DNA from 2 places in the Streptomyces sp. WAC04114 genome. Region 2 is predicted to be linked to the other one. Evidence: riboswitches for the same ligand, from Rfam matches in the RefSeq annotation. Region 2 holds a riboswitch; the other holds the start of a gene.
What was found. A riboswitch is a leader RNA that binds a small molecule or an ion and turns the genes downstream of it on or off. The one in region 2 is predicted to bind cobalamin.
Positions count from the first base shown of each region.

Region 1: it holds a riboswitch for cobalamin, as region 2 does, so the genes downstream of both, K4G64_RS29905 (ABC transporter substrate-binding protein) here and K4G64_RS05690 (energy-coupling factor ABC transporter permease) in region 2, are expected to answer to the same signal.

Region 1 covers NZ_JAIGQA010000152.1:15,875-19,506, forward strand. Annotated here, with positions in the region: gene K4G64_RS29890 (metalloregulator ArsR/SmtB family transcription factor) at 1-153, shown strand, start outside; gene K4G64_RS29895 (4-hydroxybenzoate 3-monooxygenase) at 165-1,388, opposite strand; gene K4G64_RS29900 (CoA-binding protein) at 1,453-1,875, opposite strand; cobalamin riboswitch at 1,958-2,149, shown strand; gene K4G64_RS29905 (ABC transporter substrate-binding protein) at 2,218-3,234, shown strand; gene K4G64_RS29910 (iron chelate uptake ABC transporter family permease subunit) at 3,231-3,632, shown strand, end outside.
Region 2 covers NZ_JAIGQA010000011.1:32,991-36,622, reverse strand. Annotated here, with positions in the region: gene K4G64_RS05700 (MFS transporter) at 1-11, shown strand, start outside; gene K4G64_RS05695 (serine/threonine-protein kinase) at 228-1,706, shown strand; cobalamin riboswitch at 1,835-2,020, shown strand; gene K4G64_RS05690 (energy-coupling factor ABC transporter permease) at 2,050-2,751, shown strand; gene K4G64_RS05685 (energy-coupling factor ABC transporter substrate-binding protein) at 2,748-3,122, shown strand; gene cbiQ (cobalt ECF transporter T component CbiQ) at 3,129-3,632, shown strand, end outside.

The sequences.
Region 1 (3,632 bases), on a different contig from region 2:
CTGGCGCGACTGCGCCTCGCGGGCCTGGTGGACACACGCAAGGAGGGTCGCCGGGTGATCTACTCACTGCGCGACGGCCATCTGCGCAGGCTCGTCGACGAGGCGCTGAACGTGGCCGACCACCGGCTCAGCGACCGGCCCCCGCACGACTGACCACGGCCCGCTCAGTAGCGCGCCGCCGTCCCGAGGTACTGCTCGGCGAAGGCGGCGGCCGCCGTGGGCGAGGTGAACAGACGGCGCAGCCGGGCGAGCGCGGTGCCCGCGCGGAACGGGTCGCCCGCCGCCGTGCCGTGGTACACCTCGGACAGCCACTGCGAGAACTCCTGGTAGTCCCACACGCGCCGCAGACACGCCTGCGCGTAGCCGTCGAGGCCGCCGCCGTCACCGGTGGTGAGCCGCGCGACCAGGGCGTCGCCGAGCAGGAAGGCGTCGTGCAGGGCGAGGTTCATGCCCTTGGCGGCGATCGGGGCGACCAGATGGGCCGCGTCGCCCGCGAGGAAGAGCCGGCCGTGCACCATCGGCTCGACCACGTAGTCGTGCATGTCCAGCACACGCTTCTCGATCAGCCGGCCCTCGGTCAGCGGCGGCGCACCGGCCGCCCCGAGCCGTTCCCGCAGCTCCGACCAGACACGCTCGTGCGGCCAGTTCTCCACGTCGTCGCCCGGCGGGCACTGGAGGTAGTAGCGGGTCACCTCCGGGCTGCGGGGCATCTGGCCGGCGAAGCCGCGACCGTGGCAGCCGAACAGCACGCAGTCGGTGGACGGCGGGGCCTCGGCGAGCAGGGCCAGCCAGCCGATGCCGTAGTCGTGCCGCGCGATCCGGACCCGCTCGGTCGGGAGCGAGGCCCGGCTCACCCCGCGCGCCCCGTCGCAGCCCGCGACGAAATCGCAGTGCACGACCTGGAGTTCGCCGCTCTCGTGGCAGGTGTACGACACCGACGGCCGGTCGCCGTCGACGTCGTGGACGCGTACGTCCCGGACGCCGAAGCGGATCGCGCCGCCCCGGACGTCGGCGTACTCGCGCACCAGGTCCGTCACCAGCAACGGCTGCGGGTAGACGAAGTGGTGGCTGCCCGTCAGCTCGCCGTACGGAAACCTGTACCGCTCCCCGTCGAAGCGGAACTCGCACGCGGTGTGCGGCTCCGCGCGGTCCAGCAGGTTCCGGGCGAGGCCCCGCTTCTCCAGGCCCCGCACGGCCCATTCCTCGATGACCCCGGCCCGGGGCCGCTGTTCGACGAACTCCCGGGTCTCGGTCTCCAGCACCAGGCAGTCCACGGACGCGGCCCGCAGGATGTTGCCGACGGTCAGACCCGCGGGACCGGCGCCCACGACGACGACCGGAAAACGGTGCGGGGCACCGGAGTCGGCGGGCGGAAGGGGGTGGGTCATGCGCACATTATGGAGGCCGTTGTCAGTGGACGGTCACCTCCGCGGACGGCTGCCTCCCTCAGGGCTACTGCACGTCGTGACGAGACAGCCGTGGGATCTCGATCGCCGGGCAGCGGTCCATCACCATCTCCAGGCCCGCCGCACGGGCCCGGTCGTACGCCGCCTCGTCGATGACGCCGAGCTGGAACCAGACGCCCTTCGCGCCCTTGGCGACCGCCTCGTCCGCGACGGCCCCGGCGAGGTCGCTGTTCACGAACACGTCGACGACGTCCACGTCGAAGGGGATGTCCGCCAGGCTCGCGTAGCCCTTCTCCCCGTGCACCGTCTCCGCCTTCGGGTGCACCGGAACCACGCGCTTGCCGAAGCGCTGGAGCACCGCGGCGACGCCGTACGCCGCGCGCCGCTGGTTCGACGACAGGCCCACCACGGCCCAGGTGTCGCCGAGCTCGGTGAGGATCCTGCGGACCGTTGCCTCGTCGCCGTGCACCGGCGGCCTCCAAGGAAGTCGTGGACGAACTGTTCCTTGTGTAACGGCGCCGGGTGTGCGGTGATTCCCCGGCCGGCCTCCGTGATAGCTTGCCGAGGCCAGTCGAACCCATGTACGTGGGTCAGGGAATCCGGTGCGAATCCGGAACTGACGCGCAGCGGTGAGGGGGACGGGCGGGGCCTCGGCCACTGGACTCCCTCGCGGACGTCCGGGAAGGCGCCTCGATCCCGGGTGAACCCGAGTCCGAAGACCTGCTGGCGGCCCCCGCGGCCGCGTGCGGCGGGGGAGCACCGTACGACCGGGCTCCGCGCATGAGCCCTCGACGCCTGAGGACTGGTTCCCGTGCCCCTCGCCCGACCCGCCCGTGCCGCCGCCCTGCTCGCGGCCGGCTCCCTGCTCCTGACCGGCTGCGGCGGCACCGCGTCCACCGACGCCAAGGCCGCCGTCACCCTCACCAACTGCGGGCACGAGGTCCGCGTCCCCGCCCCGCCGCGGCACGCGGTGTCCCTCAACCAGGGCACCACCGAGATCCTGCTCTCCCTGGGCCTGGCCGACCGCCTCGCGGGTACGGCCACCTGGACCGACCCCGTGATGAAGGGGCTGGAGAAGGCCGAGGCGAAGGTGCCGCGCCTCGCCGACGACAACCCGTCCTTCGAACGCGTCCTGGACACCGAGCCCGACTTCGTCGCCGCGTCCTTCGTCTCCACCCTCGGCAAGGGCGGCGTCGCCACCCGCGAGCAGTTCGAGAAGCTCGGCGTCCCCACCTACGTCTCCCCGTCCGACTGCGCCGGCAAGGACAACTCGGGCGGCGGCGACGGCGCCCGCGACAAGGCCCTGGACATCGACACCGTCTACGGCGAAGTGCGCGACCTCGCGACCGTGTTCGGGGTGAGGAAGCGCGGCGACGCCCTCGTGGGCTCCCTCCAGCAGCGCATGAAGAAGGCCACGGCCGGCATCGACGCCTCCGACGTCACCCTCCTCTACTGGTTCGCGAACTCCGAGTCGCCCTACCTGGCGGGCTGTTGCGGCGCGCCCGGCATCATCACCCGGGCCCTCGGCGCGAAGAACGTCTTCGACGACACGCACGAGGAGTGGCCACAGGTCAACTGGGAGACCGTCGCCGACCGCGACCCCGACGTCCTCGTCATCGGCGACCTGACCCGCAAGTCCCAGACCGCCGAGTCCGCCGCGAAGAAGATCGCCTTCCTGGAGTCCAACCCCGTCACCAGGAACATGGACGCCGTCCGGCACAAGCGGTACGTGCTGCTCAGCGGCCAGGCCATGAACCCGACCATCCGCACCGTCGAGGGTGTGGAGCAGGTGGCGGCCGGGCTGCGCCGGTTCGGGCTGGTGAAGTGACCGCCCAGGGGCTGCCGGCCGCCGGGACCGGGCCCCCGCGCCGGGCAGGACTCGCGCTGGGCGCGGCCGGGACCGTCGCGCTCGTCGCCTCCCTCGCCGTGGCCATCACCATCGGTCCCGCCGACATCGGCGTCGGCGACGTGTGGTCCGTCGTGGCCGCCCATCTCGGCCTCGGCAGTTCGGAGCTGACGCCGATCAGGGACGGGATCGTCTGGCAGCTGCGGCTGCCGCGCACCCTGCTCGCGGCCGTGTGCGGGGCCGGACTCGCCGTGTGCGGGGCGGTGATGCAATCCCTGCTGCGCAACCCGCTGGCCGACCCCTTCGTGCTGGGGGTGTCCTCGGGCGCATCCACCGGAGCGGTCCTCGTGGTCGTGCTCGGCGCGGGCGGCGGCGCCATA
Region 2 (3,632 bases):
CGGCGGCCTGAGACGGCGCCGGCGCTCCGGGACGCCCGGGCGCGCCGGAATGTCACCCCGGCGGGTGACCTCTTCGCGCGGGATGTGCGAGACAGCGCCCAGTGAGGACTCCGCCGCGGCGATCGGTGGTCACGCCGCGCCAGTATCCTGGGTCGGCTGCGGCACCCCCCACCAATCCCTGTGCAGAAGCGGGGAGTTCGGCTGCGGCGACGACCCTTCCCACACGCATGAGACGAGGACGAGTGCTGCTAGCGGGCCGCTACCGGCTGGATGTTGAGATCGGGCGCGGTGGAATGGGAGAGGTCTGGCGCGCGTACGACGAGACGCTCGCCAGAGCGGTGGCCCTCAAGCTGCTGCTCCCCCAGGACACCGATGCCACGGCGACCTCCCGGTTCCGTCTGGAGGCTCAGACCGCCGGGCGTCTCAACCACCCGAACGTGGTCGGCGTCCTGGACTTCGGCGAGTACGACAACCGGCTGTACCTGGTGATGGAGCTGGTCGAGGGCGACAGCCTCGCCGGGGTGCTGACCGGCTCCGGCGCGCTCCCCGCCGAGCAGGTGGCCGATCTGGCCGCACAGGCGTCCGCCGGGCTCGCCGCCGCGCACGGGCAGGGCATCGTGCACCGGGACGTCAAGCCCGCCAACCTGCTGCTGGACACGAACGGCACCCTGAAGATCGGCGACTTCGGCATCGCGCGGTTCCTCGACGACCCGGGCGCCGCGCTCACCGCTACCGGCCAGATCGTCGGCACCGGCCTGTACCTCGCGCCCGAGCGTGCCCTGGGCAAGCAGGCGGGTCCGGCCTCCGACATGTACTCCCTGGGCTGTGTGCTCTACCAGCTCCTCAGCGGGCGCCCGCCGTTCCAGGCCGACACCGCCGTCGCCCTCCTCCACCAGCACCTCGACTCCGCCCCCGTGCCACCCCGCGAGCTCGGTGTCGCCGGACTGCCGCCCGCGTTCGAGAACTACCTCCTCGGCCTACTCGCCAAGCAGCCCGAGGACCGGCCCACCGCCCAGCAGGCCGCCGAATGGTTCGCCGGCGGCGCCTGGCGGGGCCTGCCCGAGCCGCTGCCGGAGGTCTCGCCGCCGCTGCGGCCCAGGACCACGTCCGCGGCGATGCCCGCCGGGCCGGGCCCCTACGCGGGTGCCGGGACCGGCAACCCGACGACGTACGCGCTGCCCGCGACCACGGGGCACCGCAGCGCGGCCCGGACGGCCCAGGCGGGGCGTTCGGGCCGCTCCCGCGGGCGCGGCGGCCTCGGCAACCGGTCGCGACTGGCCGCGACGGCCGCCGCCGCGGCGCTCTTCCTCGCCGCGATGCTCATCGGCATGCGCTGGTTCTCGCCCGACACGACCGCGGAGAGCACGGAGCCCGACGCGTCCCCGAGCGCGAGCAGCCCCGCCGCCACGCCGTCCACCGACTCCGCGTCGTCCTCCTCTTCCGATTCCGATTCCGAGGCCGGTCCCGGGGCCGGTCCGGCGGCCGGGCCGAGGGCGGCCGACGCGCCGGCCACCGGCACCGTGGCCGATGTCACTCCGACCGCGCCGGCCGCTTCCCCGACGCCTGTTGCGCCGGAGCCCGGCGCCACGACTCCGACGCAGGAAGGGGGCCCCGGCGGGCCGGAGCAGCCGCAGCCGGAGAAGCCGGGCCAGGCCGGGGACGACGGGGAAGGCGACGACGACGGGGACGACGGGAGCGACGACTGACGCGGCCCGGACGGCGCACGGCGGACCCCTGACCGGAGCGCGTGGATCAGCCGGGAGATGCGCCGGTGTGCGAGCGGGCGCCCCCTCGCGCGCCCCTTGGGTGGCTTGTCATCGCCCTTACCCCGGCCTTATTGTCACCAGGCCTTGGTGAACGGGAAATCCGGTGTGATGCCGGTGCGGCCCTCGCCACTGTGAATCGGGAAGTCCGGCTCCGGCCCTCACGGGCAGCCACTGGGTCCTTGCGACCCGGGAAGGCGGAGTCCGGGCGGTGGTACCCGTCAGCCAGGAGACCGGCCAAGGCGCGTCAACCATCCACGAGGTGCTGGAGAGGGTCTGCTGAGCCATGCACATAGCCGAGGGTTTCCTTCCTCCGGCGCACGCGGTCGCCTGGGGCGTCGCGTCGGCGCCGTTCGTCGTCCACGGGGTCCGGTCGCTCACCCGTGAAGTGCGCGAGCACCCCGAGAGCACCCTGCTCCTCGGTGCGTCCGGAGCCTTCACGTTCGTCCTGTCCGCCCTGAAACTGCCGTCCGTGACGGGCAGTTGCTCGCACCCTACCGGCACGGGCCTCGGAGCCATCCTGTTCCGGCCGCCCATCATGGCGGTGCTGGGCACCATCACCCTGCTGTTCCAGGCGCTGCTGCTCGCGCACGGCGGTCTGACCACGCTCGGCGCCAACGTCTTCTCCATGGCGATCGTCGGCCCCTGGGCCGGATACGCCGTCTACAAGCTGTTGCGGCGCTCCAACGCGCCGCTGATGGTGGCGGTGTTCTCCGGCGCGTTCGTCGCCGACCTGTCCACCTACTGCGTCACCAGCGTGCAGCTGGCGCTCGCGTTCCCCGACCCGGGCAGCGGATTCCTGGGCGCGCTCGGCAAGTTCGGTTCCATCTTCGCCGTCACCCAGGTCCCGCTCGCGGTGAGCGAGGGGCTGCTGACCGTGCTCGTGATGCGGCTGCTGGTGCAGTCCAGCAAGGGCGAACTGACCCGGCTGGGTGTGCTCCTCGCCAAGAAGCAGACCCGGACCGAGACCGAGGCGGTGGCCCGATGAGCAGGAACACGAAGATCAACCTGGTGCTGCTGTTCGTCGTGGCGGCGCTCGCCGTACTGCCGCTGGCGCTCGGCCTAGGTGACCACAAGGAGGAGCCGTTCGCGGGCGCCGACGGCGAGGCCGAGACGGCGATCACCGAGCTGAAGCCGGACTACGAGCCGTGGTTCTCGCCGCTGTACGAACCGCCGTCCGGTGAGATCGAGTCGGCGCTGTTCTCCCTCCAGGCGGCTCTCGGCGCCGGTGTCCTCGCCTACTACTTCGGGCTGCGCCGGGGCCGTCGGCAGGGCGAGCAGCGGGCGCTGGAGCGGGACGCCGAGGCCGACAGCGCGCTCGCCGGCGCCGCCGGAAAGTCCACCGCGAAGCAGGACTGAGCCCGGGTGCTGCCGATCGACGCGGCGGCGCACAGCAGTCGCTGGCGCCGCCGCCATCCCGTGGACAAGGCCGTGCTCGGGCTCGGCCTCACCGTACTCGCGATCTCGCTGCCGCCCTGGCCGGGCGCGGCCCTGGTCCTCCTGACCGCCCTGGTGGTGCTGCTGGGGCCGGCCGGGGTGCCCGGGCGGCGGCTGTGGCGGGCCTACCGGGTGCCGCTGGGCTTCTGCGTGACCGGTGCGGTCACGCTGCTGGTCCAGGTGGGCGGGCCGGGGGGGTTCGTCTCGCTCGCGGACGACGGGCCGCTGAGGGCCGGGGAGTTGCTGCTGCGCACCTCGGCGGCCTCCCTGGGCGTGCTGCTGTTCGCCTTCACCACGCCCATGTCCGATCTGCTGCCCCGTCTGGTCCGGGCCGGGGTCCCCGCGCCGGTCGTCGACGTCGCGCTCGTGACGTACCGGATGAGCTTCCTGCTGCTGGACTCCATGCGGCGCATCCGGGAGGCCCAGGCGGCC